Regions from separate parts of the Streptococcus sp. ZY171113 genome, predicted to be linked through region 1. Evidence: predicted binding sites of a transcription regulator. Region 1 holds the regulator's gene; the other holds the start of a gene.
The links. Region 1 encodes HrcA, which represses chaperone genes, less so after heat shock. Its sites were predicted from a motif close to TTAGCACTCNNNNNNNNNGAGTGCTAA; they were not measured.

Region 2: groES (co-chaperone GroES) is a predicted target of HrcA. The motif match lies at 2,210-2,236, and genes of this name have one in related genera.

The regions. Positions count from the first base shown of each region.
Region 1 is NZ_CM173243.1:40,479-44,674, forward strand. Features, by position in the region: gene AC3ARB_RS00265 (M15 family metallopeptidase) at 1-147, shown strand, start outside; gene AC3ARB_RS00270 (glycoside hydrolase family 73 protein) at 144-722, shown strand; gene AC3ARB_RS00275 (PadR family transcriptional regulator) at 843-1,160, shown strand; gene AC3ARB_RS00280 (DUF2812 domain-containing protein) at 1,157-1,672, shown strand; gene AC3ARB_RS00285 (hypothetical protein) at 1,674-1,877, shown strand; gene hrcA (heat-inducible transcriptional repressor HrcA) at 2,061-3,095, shown strand; gene grpE (nucleotide exchange factor GrpE) at 3,105-3,635, shown strand; gene AC3ARB_RS00300 (GNAT family N-acetyltransferase) at 3,948-4,196, shown strand, end outside.
Region 2 is NZ_CM173243.1:268,903-273,098, reverse strand. Features, by position in the region: gene groL (chaperonin GroEL) at 1-1,585, opposite strand, end outside; gene groES (co-chaperone GroES) at 1,862-2,152, opposite strand; gene AC3ARB_RS01290 (single-stranded DNA-binding protein) at 2,654-3,049, opposite strand; gene AC3ARB_RS01285 (MATE family efflux transporter) at 3,138-4,196, shown strand, end outside.

The DNA of each region.
Region 1 (4,196 bases):
TATCCTGTTGGTAAAGAAGCCATTACAGGTGTTTCTCAGGAAGATTGGCATTTTCGTTATGTTGGGGTTGAGTCTGCCAAGTACATGACCGAGCACAACCTGACCTTGGAAGAATACTTGGAGGAACTGAGGGGTCATCAGCCATGAGAAAACGATTAGCCAAACCTTACCTTAGGGCAGTCTTTGCCTTGTTGGCTGCTTTGCTATTTCTACCAATGGTCATAAAAGGCAACCAACCTCGTGTCCAGTCGCTTAGCCAGTTGGGCAAGGCAGATGTGGCCTTTATCCGTCAGTTGGCCCCAGAAGCTCAGCGGTTGGGCAAGGCCTATGGGGTGCGGCCATCGGTGCTTTTGGCCCAGGCGGCGTTGGAAACCGATTATGGGCGGAGTTTGCTGGGAGCCAAGTACAAGAACCTCTATGGCCTGCCACTTGCTAAAGGTCAGGGAGTGACAGTTTTGGTGACAGGTACTGATAAGGCAAAGGTCAAGTCGGAAACCTACCAAGTTTACACGTCTTGGGAAGATTGCTTGGCAGATTATCTGATTAGGCTCAAGGCGGGAGACTTGGGGAACAAGTCGCTCTATACTGACCTGGTCCATGCGAAAACCTTGGATCAGGCTACCAAGGCCTTAGTGACTGGTGGTTTCCGTGAGGACCAAGCCTATGCCAGTCAAATCTTGTCCTTAATCAAGGAGCAAAAGTTAGAGCAATACGACAAATAGACCACTGGTGTTACGGCCGCTGAGAAAATTCTCGGCGGTTTTTGCTTGACAAGACTATCGAGGTGCGATATAATCTATATAACGAACCACGATATATCGCATCAAATAAACGGAGGGGCCATGCAGGAAAAAATCAAACGGGTCTATATTCCCATGACCGAGACGGCCTTTTACATCCTCTTTGCATTGCAAGAGGAGAGGCACGGTTATGAGATTACCCAGCGTACCAAAGAACTGACAGCTGGCCAGGTCATCATCAGCCCAGGAACCATGTACGGGACCCTGTCCAAGATGGAAAAGGATGGCCTGATTGCCTTCAAACGAGAAGAAGAAAAACGCAAGCTCTATCAGATGACGGAACTGGGTCAGGAGGTTCTTGACCTAGAGTTGGCACGGATTGAGCGACTCTATAAAACCAGTAGAGGAGAAAGCCTATGACAACCAAGACAGAAGTGAAAGTCTTTTTTATCACGGATTTTGAGCAGGAAGCCAACTACTTGATGGCCATGCACCGCAAGGGCTGGCAGTTGACCAAGATTAGCTTTGATTGCCTCTTTCAGTTTGAGGAGACCCAACCTGCGGAGGCGGTCTATCGCTTGGATTTTAAGGATAATGGCCGAGCAGACCAGGAGGCTTACTACCAACTCTATCGAGATTACGGTTGGGAGCCAGTTGCCACCTGCAACAGCTTTGAGATTTTTAGAAAACCAGCCAGTCAGGTTGGGGAAGATGACATTTTCAGCGATGAGGCCAGTCGTTGGGAGATGATTGGTCAGATTTTTGTGAGACGGTTCTTGATTTTGTTGAGCATGGTTGTCTTGGCTATCGGTGGTGGTATCCTGTTTAAGAAACCAGATTTTGCAGTGGGCGTTGCCTTGTTCGATATTCCTTTAATTGTTTACTTGTCTTATCGTTTCTATCAATTTAAAAAGAAATATAGAGGAGGTTGACATGTGTAGGAAAGACAAACAGAAACAGGCCATTGCGGCATTGCCTTTGAATGTTGTGACTTTTGTCAGCTTTGTTTTGCCACGCACAAACCTGTCAGCTACAACTCTGTCTGGCTGGGGATTTAATCTTCTAGCCCTGGTCCAGCTGGTTATGATTGTCATCTTACTGTTCAGGCTGGTAAACCATCTGAGAACTAGGTCTTAGGACTGATTTTAGCACTCTAGGCAAAAGAGTGCTAATTTTTTTGGTTTTTTGGCTTGACTTTGTGCTTAAAGATGATAGAATAGAAGCATGAGTTAGCACTCAACTGTTCAGAGTGCTAAAAGCTGGTGACAGCTTGCTCAACCTGTCCTGCTCTGCCATTGCCCCAAAGAAAGGAGGTCGCTCATGATAACCCCACGTCAAACAGACATCTTATCCTTGATTGTTGACCTCTTTACCCAGTCTCAGGAACCAGTGGGGTCCAAGGCCCTCCAAGAGGCCATCGCCTCCAGTTCGGCCACCATCCGAAACGATATGGCTCGATTGGAGAAACTGGGGCTCTTGGAAAAGGCCCACACTTCTAGTGGCCGCTTGCCCAGTCGGGCGGGTTTCCAGTACTTTGTGGCCAACTGTTTGGCCTATGAGGAGCTGGACCAGGCGGACCTCTATCAGGTGGTCAAGGCCTTCGATTTTGAAGCTTTTGGCCTTGAAGACATCTTTGAGCGGGCTAGCCAGCTTCTAGCGGAGATGACGGGCTACACGGGAGTAGTCTTGGACGTCGAGCCCCAGCGGCAAGGCTTGACAGGCTTTGAGATTGTTCCCCTGAGCAACCACGACGCCTTGGCGGTCTTGACCTTGGATGGGTCCAAGCCGGTTACCGTCCAGTTCGCTATTCCCAAGACCTTTGGCCGGCGGGAGTTGGCCAGCCTCAAAACCCTGGTGGTGGATCGCTTCCTCAACCAGTCGGTGTTGGACATCCACTACAAGCTGCGGACGGAGGTTCCCCAGGTGGTGCAACGTTACTTCACGGTCACGGACAATGTTCTGGACCTTCTGGACTACCTCTTTGCCCCGATTTTTGAGGAAACGGTGGTAGTGGCAGGCAAGCTGGCGGCCCTGACCTATGGGGATTTACCGACCTATCAGTTTTTGGACAATAGCAGAGCTCTTGCCCTAGCGATTCGCCAATCGCTGACGGAGGAGGAGACCAGCAAGATTAGCGTTGGTGACCACCCTGAGAACCAGCTGAAGAACCTGACGGTCGTCAGCCAGAAATTTCTGGTTCCCTACCGTGGCTTTGCCACCCTGACCTTGATTGGCCCCATCAACATGCCCTACAAACGGGTGGTGACCCTGGTTGAGGTCATTAGCAAGGCCCTGGTCATGAAACTGAGTGACTATTACCGCTACCTGAGCAGCAACCATTACGAAGTGAACTAAGGAGGACACATGTCAGAAGATGTAAAACAAGACGAGCTTCTTGAAGAAGAAATCGCAGAAGAAACGGGTGAGGTGACCGAGGAAGTCACCGAAGTCCCTGAAAAAACCGAATTGGAATTGGCCCAGGAAGCAGCCCAGGACTTTGAAAACAAGTACCTGAGAGCCCATGCGGAAATGCAAAACATCCAACGCCGAGCCAGCGAAGAACGTCAGACCTTGCAACGCTACCGTTCGCAAGATTTGGCCAAGAAAATCCTGCCAAGTCTGGATAACCTGGAGCGTGCTCTGGCGGTTGACGGCTTGACCGAAGACGTCAAAAAAGGTCTGGAAATGGTCCAAGCCAGCCTCCTTCAAGCCCTGCAAGAAGAAGGGGTAGAAGAGGTGGAAACGACCAGCTTTGACCCAAATCTCCATATGGCGGTTCAAACCCTGCCAGCGGATGACGACAACCCAGCTGACACCATCGCTCAAGTCTTCCAAAAAGGCTACAAGCTCCATGAGCGGTTGTTAAGACCAGCCATGGTGGTGGTGTATAACTAGCCACTGGTGATGGGGGCTAAAGCACCTCATCTCCAGACGGCAACCGCTATGGCGGCTTGCCTAGGCTCCTTACTAGCTCCCTTGTTCGGCTGGTATCGAGCCGAACAAGTTCCCGTCGTCTCTAGGCCTATTTTTCACTCGCAACTCGTCGTTAAAGCCTTTCGCTGTACCGTCAGTACAAGCCACAAGGCTTTGCCTAGATTTGTATCGGAAAAATATCCCTAGTTCAGTTTGTGGAGCTTGGCTCTAAAAACCTAATCATTAGACGGCAACCATTATGACGGTAAACGATGAAAAGGTGGTGCATAACTCATGCTATCTTTGCGAGAAATCACGGAAGATAACTTCTTTGATTGCTTGGACTTGGATCCGGGTCCATCTGGACAAGGCCATGTGGATTCGGTTCAGTATTCATTAGCAGAAGCCTGGTCTAACCGGCCCTACTCTTATCCCAAAGCCATTTATCGAGGTGAGGATTTGGTTGGCTATGTGTCGCTATATATTGAGAAGCAACATGGTCAGATTATCAATTTCTTGATTGATAAAGCTTATCAAGGAAAA
Region 2 (4,196 bases), 230 kb from region 1:
GTGCAGCGGTTTTGGGTTCTGGTTTGTTGGCCACAACCGCTTCGGTGGTCAAAATCAGGCTGGCCACGCTGGCAGCGTTTTGCAGGGCTGAGCGGGTTACCTTGACTGGGTCAATGATACCAGCTTCCAGCATGTTGACCCAGTCGCCAGTGGCTGCGTTAAAGCCAACACCAGCAGGGCTGTTCTTGAGCTTGTCAATAACAACAGAGCCTTCAAAGCCTGCGTTGAGGGCGATTTGACGGACTGGTTCTTCCAGAGCCCGTTGGACGATGTTGCGACCGGTCGCTTCGTCACCTGTCAGGTCAAGCTGGCTAACAGCCTCAATCACGTTGACCAGAGCGGTACCGCCACCGGCAACGATGCCTTCTTCAACGGCCGCACGGGTCGCGTTGAGGGCGTCTTCGATACGGAGTTTCATTTCTTTCAAGGCGGTTTCGGTTGCTGCACCGACCTTGATGACCGCTACGCCACCGGCTAATTTTGCCAAGCGTTCTTGGAGTTTTTCCCGATCGAACTCAGAGGTTGTGGTTTCGATTTGTGACTTGATGATGTTGACACGGTTGGCAATGGCCGAAGCTTCACCAGCTCCCTCAACGATAACGGTAGAATCCTTGTCAACTGCAACCTTAACCGCCTGACCAAGCGCAGCCATTGTCGCATCCTTAAGGTCAAGACCCAGGTCATCCGTGATGACCGTGCCGCCCGTCAGGATGGCGATGTCCTCAAGCATGGCCTTGCGGCGGTCGCCGAAGCCAGGAGCCTTGACGGCCACCACGTTGAAGGTGCCACGGATTTTGTTGAGAACCAGGGTCGGCAGGGCCTCACCGTCCACGTCGTCCGCGATGATGAGGAGGGGACGGTTGGTTTTGAGGATTTCCTCAAGCAGAGGCAGGATGTCCTGGATGTTAGAAATCTTCTTGTCGGTGATGAGGATAAATGGATTGTCTAGCTCCGCAACCATCTTCTCGTTGTCGGTCACCATGTACTGGGACAGGTAGCCACGGTCGAACTGCATGCCCTCAACCACTTCCAACTCCGTCTCCATACCACGAGACTCCTCGATGGTGATGACCCCGTCACGACCAACCTTTTCCATGGCCTCAGAGATGTACTCGCCGACTTTCTCAGAGCGAGACGACACAGCGGCAACCTGGGCGATTTCTTCCTTGTTGGCAACGGCCTGGGCCTGGTTTTTGAGCTCTTCAACGGCTACGGCTACGGCCGCCTCGATGCCTCGACGGATGCCGATTGGGTTGGCGCCAGCCGTCACGTTTTTCAGGCCCTCACGGACGATGGCCTGGGTCAAAACGGTCGCTGTGGTTGTTCCGTCACCAGCAATGTCATTGGTCTTTGAAGCCACTTCAGAGACCAATTTGGCCCCCATGTTTTCAAAGTGGTCTTCCAATTCAATTTCCTTGGCGATGGTCACGCCGTCATTGGTGATGAGGGGCGAGCCAAAGGCCTTCTCCAAGACCACATTGCGGCCCTTAGGCCCCAAAGTCACCTTGACCGTGTTGGCCAAAATGTCCACCCCACGCACCATGCTCTCCCGAGCGTCTGCTGAAAATTTAATGTCTTTTGCCATATTTTTTACCTCTCTATGTTAAACTAAATGGTTCCTGCCACAAGTGTTAGCGACGGCGAGAACGAAAAACGATGATTTTTTCGTTCGAGACTAGTGCGGTTGTTAGCCAGACCGCACTAGCGGCTGGCGTACAAGACCTAAGCCTTTAGGCTTATGGTGTTGTTACAACTAACGCCGACGGCGAGAACGAAAAACGATACTTTTTTCGTTCGAGACTAGTGCGGTTGTTAGCCAGACCGCACTAGCGGCTGGCGTACAATACCTAAGCCTTTAGGCTTATGGTGTTGTTACAACCGCCAGGATATCCGCCTCACGCACAATGACCAAGTCCTGGCCCTCATGTTTGACGGCCACGCCCGCATGCTTGTCCACCAAAACGGTCTGGTCAAGGGCCACACTCGGGGCCACCAAGTCACCCGTCAGGGTCCGAATGCCCTGGCCGACCGCCACCACGACCGCCTTGGCCGTCTCTTCCTTGCTGGCACCGGCCAGAACCAGGCCGCCAACCGTTTGCTCTTCCGCTTTTTCCAAACGCAGGACCACTCGGTCCCCCAAAGGTTTCAACATGAGATTTCCTCCGATTTTTCTGATTTTGTAAGCAATAGCAGAGCAGGTCTGCTAGTTTTAGCACTCTAAACAAGCGAGTGCTAATTCCTCTTTCTATTCTACCACTTGGTCAAAAATAGTCAAGAAAAAACCTCAGAAAAACGACCTGAAACCAGGTCGCTTCCCAATCTATTTTTCTAAAATTTATCAAAGTAAGGTAAGGTCAGTTCAATACGAGCAAAACCTTAGAACCTGTATTCACAATCGAAGTATTTGATTGACTAGGCTAGTTTTGGTGCAATCGAGAAACATTTTTGCAGAAATACTGCCCGTATGACCAAAAAATGTGACAAAGAGTGAGCCAAAACTAGCCAGTCAGGTGAATGCTGAGATGTGAATACAGGTTCTTAATTCATCATGGGCTGCAAGAGCAGCGAATTGCGAGTTCCCTCACCAAGGCAACCACCAAGGCAGTGCCTGATAACCAATCGGCACTGGTGTAGCAGTGGCTTGGAGGTCAGTTCAAAACGGTAGCTCCTCTTCTTCCAGAATCACATCAGCAACGTCGTGTTCAACATTGTTTTCACGCATCAACCGCTGGGAGCGACTTTCCAAAAGTTGGAAAGAGTGGCCCAACACTTCCGTCACATAGCGGGTCGAGCCATTTTTCTCGTACTTGCGGGTTCGCAATTCGCCATCCACCGAGATAAGACTTCCCTTGCCGCCATAGCTGGCTAGGCTTTCAGCAATTCGTCCCCAAAAGACAACTTGGATAAAATCAGCCTCCCGTTCTCCGTTTTGGGATTTGAAGCGACGGTTGACCGCAAGGGTCACTCGGGTCACCGATTTGTCATTGGGCGTCTTGACCATTTCTGGCAGGGCCGTCAAACGGCCGATTAACATGATTTTGTTGTACATATTAGTTCCTCCTATCTAGTTATTCGTAGAAGGTTTGAAAAAAATATGGTATAGTTAATTTATGATGAAAAATTCTCAAAAAAATTTTATGTTGGAGGGCAATATCAACCGAGTCATCCTCTCGGTGGCTACGCCCCTCATGCTCAATAACCTGATTAAAACCCTCTATAACCTGACGGACGGCCTCTATGTTGCTCAGCTATCGTCCCTGGACTTCGCTGCCACCTCCTTTATCTGGCCGCTCAACTTTTTGTTCATTTCGCTAGGACTGGGGCTTGGGGTTGCTGCCACGGGTCTCATGGCTCAAGCTATCGGAGCCAATCGCAAGGCACGGGCCACCAACTATGCCAAAAACACCCTAGCCTTGCTCTTTGGGCTTGGCCTTGTTTTTTCAGTGCTAGGCTATGTCATGTCCCCCCTCTTCATCCGCTGGATGGGGGCCAGCGGAGATTTTTATGACAAATCAGTCACCTACCTGAAAATCAATTTCATTGGCCTTTTCTTTGACATGGCCTTCTTTGGTTACCAGTCCATCCTCAACGCCCAGGGAAAGACCAAGTCCATCACCCTAATTAACACCGTTTCATCGGTGGTCAATCTGGTTCTTGACCCCTTCTTGATTTTCAAGACCATTCCTCTGGTTGGTCTACCTGGTCTGGACTGGGGAATCGCTGGTGCTGCCTGGGCAACTGTGGTCGCCAAGGTGGTTCTCCTCTTCATGGGAGCTTGGGCGGTGAAAAAGGAATCCCTGATTAAGGTACCCCTGGCCAAGTTACAGGTCAACTGGCCCACTATCAAGACCCTCTTTCGGGTTGGCACCCCGTCTGCCCTGGGCATGGGCGGGGCAGCCTTGGGCTTCACCATTTTGAACAGTACCATCGCTGCTTACGGCACCGCTACCCTGTCCGCCTATTCCATGGTCAATCGGATTTCTGACCTCCTAACCCAGCCTCAGATGGGGATTGGTGGTGCCTTGACCGCCATCATCGGTCAGAACTTGGGAGCAGGTCTCTTTGAACGGGCACAGAAAATCTTTCGCCAATCGGTTCTCTTTATCCTGTTCACCTCCATCGTTGGCTGCTTGACCATCTTCTTCTTCCAAGAACAGATTTTAGCCTTCTTTATCACTGACCGCTCCGATGTCATG